Regions from separate parts of the Cupriavidus sp. SK-4 genome, predicted to be linked through region 2. Evidence: predicted binding sites of a transcription regulator. Region 2 holds the regulator's gene; the other holds the start of a gene.
What was found. The regulator LexA, encoded in region 2, represses DNA repair genes until DNA is damaged. The targets are predictions, from matches to a motif close to ACTGTATNNNNATACAGT.
Positions count from the first base shown of each region.

Region 1: the regulator LexA is predicted to act here: its motif matches at 1,289-1,306, upstream of recA (recombinase RecA).

Region 1 covers NZ_JFJW01000017.1:15,628-19,034, reverse strand. Annotated here, with positions in the region: gene CF68_RS03720 (sensor histidine kinase) at 1-463, opposite strand, end outside; gene CF68_RS03715 (response regulator transcription factor) at 519-1,208, opposite strand; gene recA (recombinase RecA) at 1,447-2,514, shown strand; gene recX (recombination regulator RecX) at 2,617-3,093, shown strand; gene CF68_RS03700 (DUF2889 domain-containing protein) at 3,237-3,407, shown strand, end outside.
Region 2 covers NZ_JFJW01000089.1:62,069-65,475, forward strand. Annotated here, with positions in the region: gene rpsF (30S ribosomal protein S6) at 1-149, opposite strand, end outside; gene CF68_RS18940 (asparaginase) at 268-1,260, opposite strand; gene lexA (transcriptional repressor LexA) at 1,519-2,172, shown strand; gene CF68_RS37745 (hypothetical protein) at 2,283-2,453, shown strand; gene CF68_RS18950 (hypothetical protein) at 2,493-2,840, opposite strand; gene CF68_RS18955 (hypothetical protein) at 3,158-3,407, shown strand, end outside.

The DNA of each region.
Region 1 (3,407 bases), on a different contig from region 2:
CCTGGTCCTCCTCGGACGGCAGCGGCAGGTCGTGGTCGCCGGCGATGTATTCGCCGCGCTTGCCGACCACCTGGTAGTAGATGTTGTCGGTCTCGTCGGCGCGCAGGATCTCGCGCGCCGACAGCGGCAACTGCAGCGTGATGCGCCCGTTGACCTCGCGCACCTGCTGCGACAGCACGATGGCGCTGGCTTCCAGCGCGCGGTCGAAGGGCCCGTTGGCGATCGACTTGGCCACCAGGTAGGTCACCGCGATGCTCATCGGCCAGAGCAGCAGCAGCGGCGCCAGCATCCAGTCGAGGATCTCGCCGAACAATGAGCGCGGCGACGGATGCGCGGTGCTTTCCTCGAGGTGCGGCAGCGCGTCGGCCAGGTCCTGGTCGGCGGCGTCCGGGGCCGGGGCGGCGGAAGGAGGGGGTGGCGCGGCGCGGGGCGCGCGTCGCCAGGGCAGTCGCAGCAGGCTCATCTCGGCGGTTTGCGCTCAGGTCGGTCGCTTGGCCTGCGGTGGCGTCGGGCGGGGGTCAGTGGTGCGCGGCCACCGCCGGCTGGAATTTCTCCAGGCAGTAGCCAAGCCCGCGTACGGTGGCGATGCGGATGCCGCCGACTTCGATCTTCTTGCGCAGCCGGTGCACGTAGACCTCGATCGCGTTGTTGCTGACTTCCTCGCCCCACTCGCACAGGTGGTCCACCAGCTGCTCTTTCGATACCAGGCGGCCGCTGCGTGTCAGCAGGATCTCCAGCAATCCGATCTCGCGCGCGGACAGGTCCAGCATCTGCTCGTTGAGATAGGCGATACGTCCGACCTGGTCGTAGGCCAGCGGCCCGTGCCGCATCAGCGTGGCGCCGCCGCCGGCGCCGCGCCGCACCAGCGCGCGCACGCGCGCTTCAAGCTCGGACAGGGCAAAGGGCTTGGCCATATAGTCGTCGGCGCCCAGGTCCAGGCCCTTGACGCGCTCGTCGACGCTGTCGGCAGCGGTCAGGATCAGCACCGGCAACATCGCGCCGCGCGCGCGCAGGCGCTTGAGCACTTCCAGCCCGGACATACGCGGCAGGCCCAGGTCCAGGATCAGCAGGTCGAAGGTCTGGGTCGACAGCGCGGAATCGGCTTCCAGGCCGTTCGTGACGTGGTCGACGGCATAGCCCGAGTGGCGTAGCGAGCGCGTCAGGCCGTCGGCCAGCACGTCGTCATCTTCGGCGATCAGAATGCGCATGGTTGTCTCCACCGTGGCCGGCATAGCCGGCGCCGGCTGCGCAGTGAGCACAAGGGGGCGCGATGGGGCTTGCCAAGCATACTGTTTTTTTATACAGTACCCGCACGTTCCGCTGGGGCTGCCCGGGGAGACCCCCTGGAGAGCGGCCGCGCAGACAGCCGGGCCGGCGCTGGAGCCGGAAAATGCCGGTGCCGCGCCACATGCGGCCTATTTATACACCATTGATTCAAGGACGACCATGGACGACAAGAAGGCAGGTGCCGGCGTGAGCGCCGAGAAGCAGAAGGCGCTTGCCGCCGCGCTCTCCCAGATCGAGAAGCAGTTCGGCAAGGGCTCGATCATGCGCCTGGGCGACGGCGAGGTCGAGAAGGACATCCAGGTGGTATCCACCGGTTCGCTCGGCCTGGACATCGCGCTTGGCGTCGGCGGCCTGCCGCGCGGCCGCGTGGTCGAGATCTATGGTCCGGAATCCTCGGGCAAGACCACGCTGACGCTGCAGGTCGTGGCCGAGATGCAGAAGCTGGGCGGCACCTGCGCCTTTATCGACGCTGAGCACGCGCTGGACGTCAGCTACGCCAACAAGCTGGGCGTCAACGTCGGCGACCTGCTGATCTCGCAGCCGGACACCGGCGAGCAGGCGCTGGAAATCACCGACGCGCTGGTGCGCTCGGGCTCGATCGACCTGATCGTGATCGACTCAGTGGCCGCGCTGGTGCCCAAGGCCGAAATCGAAGGCGAAATGGGCGATTCGCTGCCGGGCCTGCAGGCCCGCCTGATGAGCCAGGCGCTGCGCAAGCTGACTGGCACTATCAAGCGCACCAACTGCCTGGTGATCTTCATCAACCAGATCCGCATGAAGATCGGCGTGATGTTCGGCTCGCCGGAAACCACCACCGGCGGCAACGCGCTGAAGTTCTACGCCTCGGTGCGCCTGGATATCCGCCGCATCGGCTCGATCAAGAAGGGCGACGACGTGATCGGCAACGAGACCAAGGTCAAGGTGGTCAAGAACAAGGTCTCGCCGCCGTTCCGCGAAGCCTTCTTCGACATCCTGTATGGCCAGGGTATTTCGCGCCAGGGCGAGATCATCGACCTGGGCGTGGACGCCAAGATCGTTGAGAAGTCCGGCGCCTGGTACAGCTACAACGGCGACAAGATCGGCCAGGGCAAGGACAACGCGCGCGAATACCTGCGCGAGAACCCGGACATCGCCGACGAGATCGAAAATAAGGTGCGCGCGGCGCTGGGCGTGGTGGCCATGAACCCCACTGCGGCGGCTGCCACGCCGGTAGCGGTCGAAGACTGACGGCGCCAGCGGCCATTGCGCCATCCGGAAGGCCGGGGCATCGCCGATGCCCCGGCCTTTTTGCTTGGCGCGGATCCATCCATCCACAGATTCCTGTAACCCATGGCAACCCGCCCCCCGCTTTCGCTGAAGGCCCGCGCCGTCGGCTACCTATCGCGCCGCGAGCACAGCCGTGCCGAACTGGCGCGCAAGCTGGCGCCGCATGCCGAGTCGGCCGAGCAGCTGGAGCAGTTGCTGGACGCGCTGGAGCGCGAGAACTGGCTGTCGAACCAGCGCTTTGCCGACAGCCTTGTGCACCGCCGCGGCGCCCGCTACGGCACCGCGCGCGTGATGCAGGAGGCCAAGACCCACAAGCTTGGCAGCGAGCAGCTGGGTGATCTGCAGGAGCGGCTGCGCGCCAGGGAAGTGGCGCGCGCCCGTGAGGTCTGGCGCAAGCGCTTCGGCACCCCGCCGGACACGTCCGAAGCGCGGGCCAAGCAGATCCGCTTCATGGTGGCGCGCGGGTTTTCGCGTTCGGTCGTCAGCAAGATCATCCAGGGTGCGGACGAAGACTACGGCGACGACGATGGCGAGGCCTGATGCGCCATGGTCGGCCGACAATCCCGCTGCGACAGTTGCTGCACAAGGATGTTCCCGGCCAAAGCGGCGCGGCATGTTAAACTCCCCCGGTTTTCGGTGCTCCGGCACCGCCGTTCCCCAGCCCCCGTATTTCCAGCCTGGCCATGCCTCTGTCCCAGCCCGTCAACCGCTCCCAGCGTCACCGTCGCGCCATTTCGGCCGAGGCGTACCAGAGAGAGGACGGCTTGTGGGATATCGAGGTGCGCCTGACCGACACCAAGCCTCGCGACATCGAACTGGCCGGCGACCGCGTCCGCCCGGTAGGCCAGCCCCTG
Region 2 (3,407 bases):
ATGTAAGCCATCTGGCGACGGCCCCAGTCTTCCACGCGGTGAACGTTGCCGTTCTGCGAGGTCACGAGCTGCTTGTAGCGCTCGATCATGGCCGGCACTTGTTCGCTCTGGTCCGGGTGGACGATGAAGACGATTTCGTAATGACGCATTGACGCTCCTTTTGGATTAGCCACCCGGGCGTCACGAGTCCGGTGTGGCAAGGTTGAATAGCCTTAAATTATAGCGCGCATAGCAGCAAGCGCGCAAGCCGCTGTTTACATAGGCAAATCAGGCGTTGGCAAACACGGCCTGCAGCCTTGCCGGATCCCGCGCCAGCCCCGCATCGGCTGCCAGCGCCAGGGCCAGCAGCACGCGCGCCTTATAGGGATTGAGGTCCGTTGCGGAAACAAAAGCCCCATCCGTCGGGCTGAGTTGGGGCGGAATCGCCACATGGCCGGCCCCGGTGCGGGAACTGCGCACCACGGCCACGCCCGCGGCAGCGGCATCGGCCAGCGCCTCGGCCAGCACCTCATGCACCGAGCCATTGCCGGCGGCAGCCACCACCAGCCCGGCAACACCCGCGCGGACCAGCGCATCCACTGCCACCCTGCCCGGCTGCGCGTAGCTCGCCACGATCTCCACCATCGGCCACGCCGCCGGCATCGGCCCGATCACCCAGGCCGCGCGTGGCGCGCGGGCGAAGCGCACGTAGTCGTCCTGCACGAAACCCAGCGGCCCGCAGGCCGAGACAAAGGCGTCCACCGCCGACGTGTGAGCCTTGGCCACATCCCGCGCAGCGTGGATCTGCTGGTTCAGCACCACCAGCACACCCTTGCCGCGCGCATCGGGATGGGCGGCCACGCGCACCGCATCCAGCAGGTTCAGCGGGCCATCGGCCGACAGCGACGTCGACGGCCGCATTGCCGCCGTCATCACCACCGGCACCGGACACGATTGCGTCAGGTGCAGCGCCATCGCGGTTTCTTCCAGCGTATCGGTGCCGTGCGTGATCACGATGCCGGCCACGTCGGGCTGCGCGGACCAGTGCTCAACCCGCGCCGCCAGCGTTTGCCAGAGCGTGAAGGTCATGTCCTTGCTGTCGACCTGGGCCACCTGCTCGGCTTCGATGCGAGCCGCCGACTGCAGCGCGGGCACCGCTGCCAGCAACGACGACACCGGCACAGTCGCCGCCTGGTAGCGCGCGCTGCTGGCGGAGTTGCCGGCCGCGCCAGCAATGGTGCCGCCGGTGGCCAGTACGACGATGCGAGGCAATTGGGTCATGGGGGCGTGCAAGGAAAGTGTGGAAGCAGGAATGTCGATTGTAACGGGCGCGCCCCGCCTCGCCGCCGGCCCGCGCTGGCGATCCACATTCCGCCCATGCGACACGCCCCAAAAAATTCTGCTTGCGCTCAGGTCGATACTGTATAAAATCACAGCATACTGTTTAAACATACAGTGCCTGGCCAGCCGGATGCAGGATAAAGGATCGGCCGATCCCTTACCCGTAATCCCCGCGGCCCTGCACGGAACGGCGATCCCATGGCGACCCTGACACCCCGGCAGCAGCAGATTTTCGACCTGATCCGCAACACGATCCGCCATACCGGCTTTCCGCCCACGCGCGCCGAAATCGCTGCAGAGTTCGGCTTCTCCTCGCCCAATGCCGCGGAAGAACACCTGAGGGCGCTGGCACGCAAGGGCGTGATCGAACTGACGCCGGGCGCCTCACGTGGCATCCGCCTGAAAGTGGCTCGCAGCGATTCGGAAATGCCCGACCAGTTTTCGTTGCCAATGGCCGGCGTGATGCAGCTGACGCTGCCGCTGGTGGGTCGCGTTGCTGCCGGCAGCCCGATACTCGCCGCCGAGCATATCGACCGCCAGTACCAGGTCGACGCCTCGGTCTTCGACGAACGCCCCGATTACCTGCTGCGCGTGCGCGGCCTGAGCATGCGCGATGCCGGCATCCTCGATGGCGACCTGCTGGCAGTGCGCCGCGCCAGCGAAGCCGCCAACGGCAAGATCGTGGTGGCGCGCCTGGGTGATGACGTCACCGTCAAACGCCTGCAGCGGCGCGGTGGCCATATCGAACTGATCGCAGAAAACCCGGACTTCACCAACATCATCGTGGAGCCTGGCGAGGAGTTCTCGCTGGAAGGCATCGCCGTCGGACTGATCCGATCTTCCGGCTTCTAGCCGGGCACCGCAGGCCGCCAGCCTGCGCGCGCCCACCCGCTTCCATTGCTTTGCAGACGCCACCCGGCTTGCCGGGTGTTGACCCCGCTTTGCCTAAAAGAGGTGCCACCATGCCGCAAATCCACCAAGTCGCCGCCCGTCGCCCGGTCAAGCCCGTGCCATTCCGCCAGAGCAAGGGCGTACGCGTCTACCAGGGTACGCAGCGCCGCACCATGGTCGGCAGCATGGCGGCGATCTGCCGCATGCTTGAACTCGAAACCGCCGAAAAGCTGGCCGCTTGAAATCTGCCGGCTTTATCCGCGCAGCTGCGGCCCCCGCCCTCAGCTACGCGGCGCACACGCCTTGGCTTCGGCTTCCAGCTCCGTCGGCGTCAGCTGCGGGAACCACGTATCGCTCTTGCGCAGCTCCAGCGCCGTACCATCCGGCTTCGCCGTCAGCGAAATCAGATAGGCGTATTGGTATTCACCGCCAGACGTGGTCTGGCCGATGCGGATCTCAGTCTGGCTCTTCGCCGGATAGTTGACGACCGCGGCGTCATCGCCCAGATTGTTGCGCAGGCATTTCGCAACATCACCCATCTGGGCGGGCGTGAACAAGCGCATAGGCGCACGCGCGCGAATGTCCTTTTCAGAAGTACCGGTGGCACACCCTGCCACCATGGCTGCCATCGCTACGCCAACCACTGCCGCTCGAACAGACATACCACCCCCGGGGAATGCAAAACGGCGCCCTCGAGAGGCGCCGTTCTGGAAAATGCTTTGGGGTGGCTGATGGGACTCGAACCCACGACGACAGGAATCACAATCCTTGTTCAAAGTTCAATGTAATCATTGACTTATCGTGTTTCTTTGGAAACCGACCAACCCTGCCACCCGCTCTGTGCCTAGGGCGATTTTACCAAGTTCCAAAGAAACTTGATACCAGAACTGCATATTCCCACCGCGGCGCTAGACGCCTATACTGTATATCCATACAGTATGCGACCATGATCAACGACCCCTACTCTGACCTGCTCAGGCCCCCGCTGGACGACGACGAGCTGCGGGATATGTGGGCCAGAAATAGATCTCCCGAGGTGCATGCCCTACTTTGGGAGGTGAAGCGCCTGCAGAACATCGTCCGGCGCGCCTGGCAATTCCAAACGTTTTTTCCTACCCAGGGCTACCTCGGCGGCTCGACCCGCGATATGGTTCTGTGGCACCTGCGCGACGAACTCAAGAACGAGCCGTATCTGC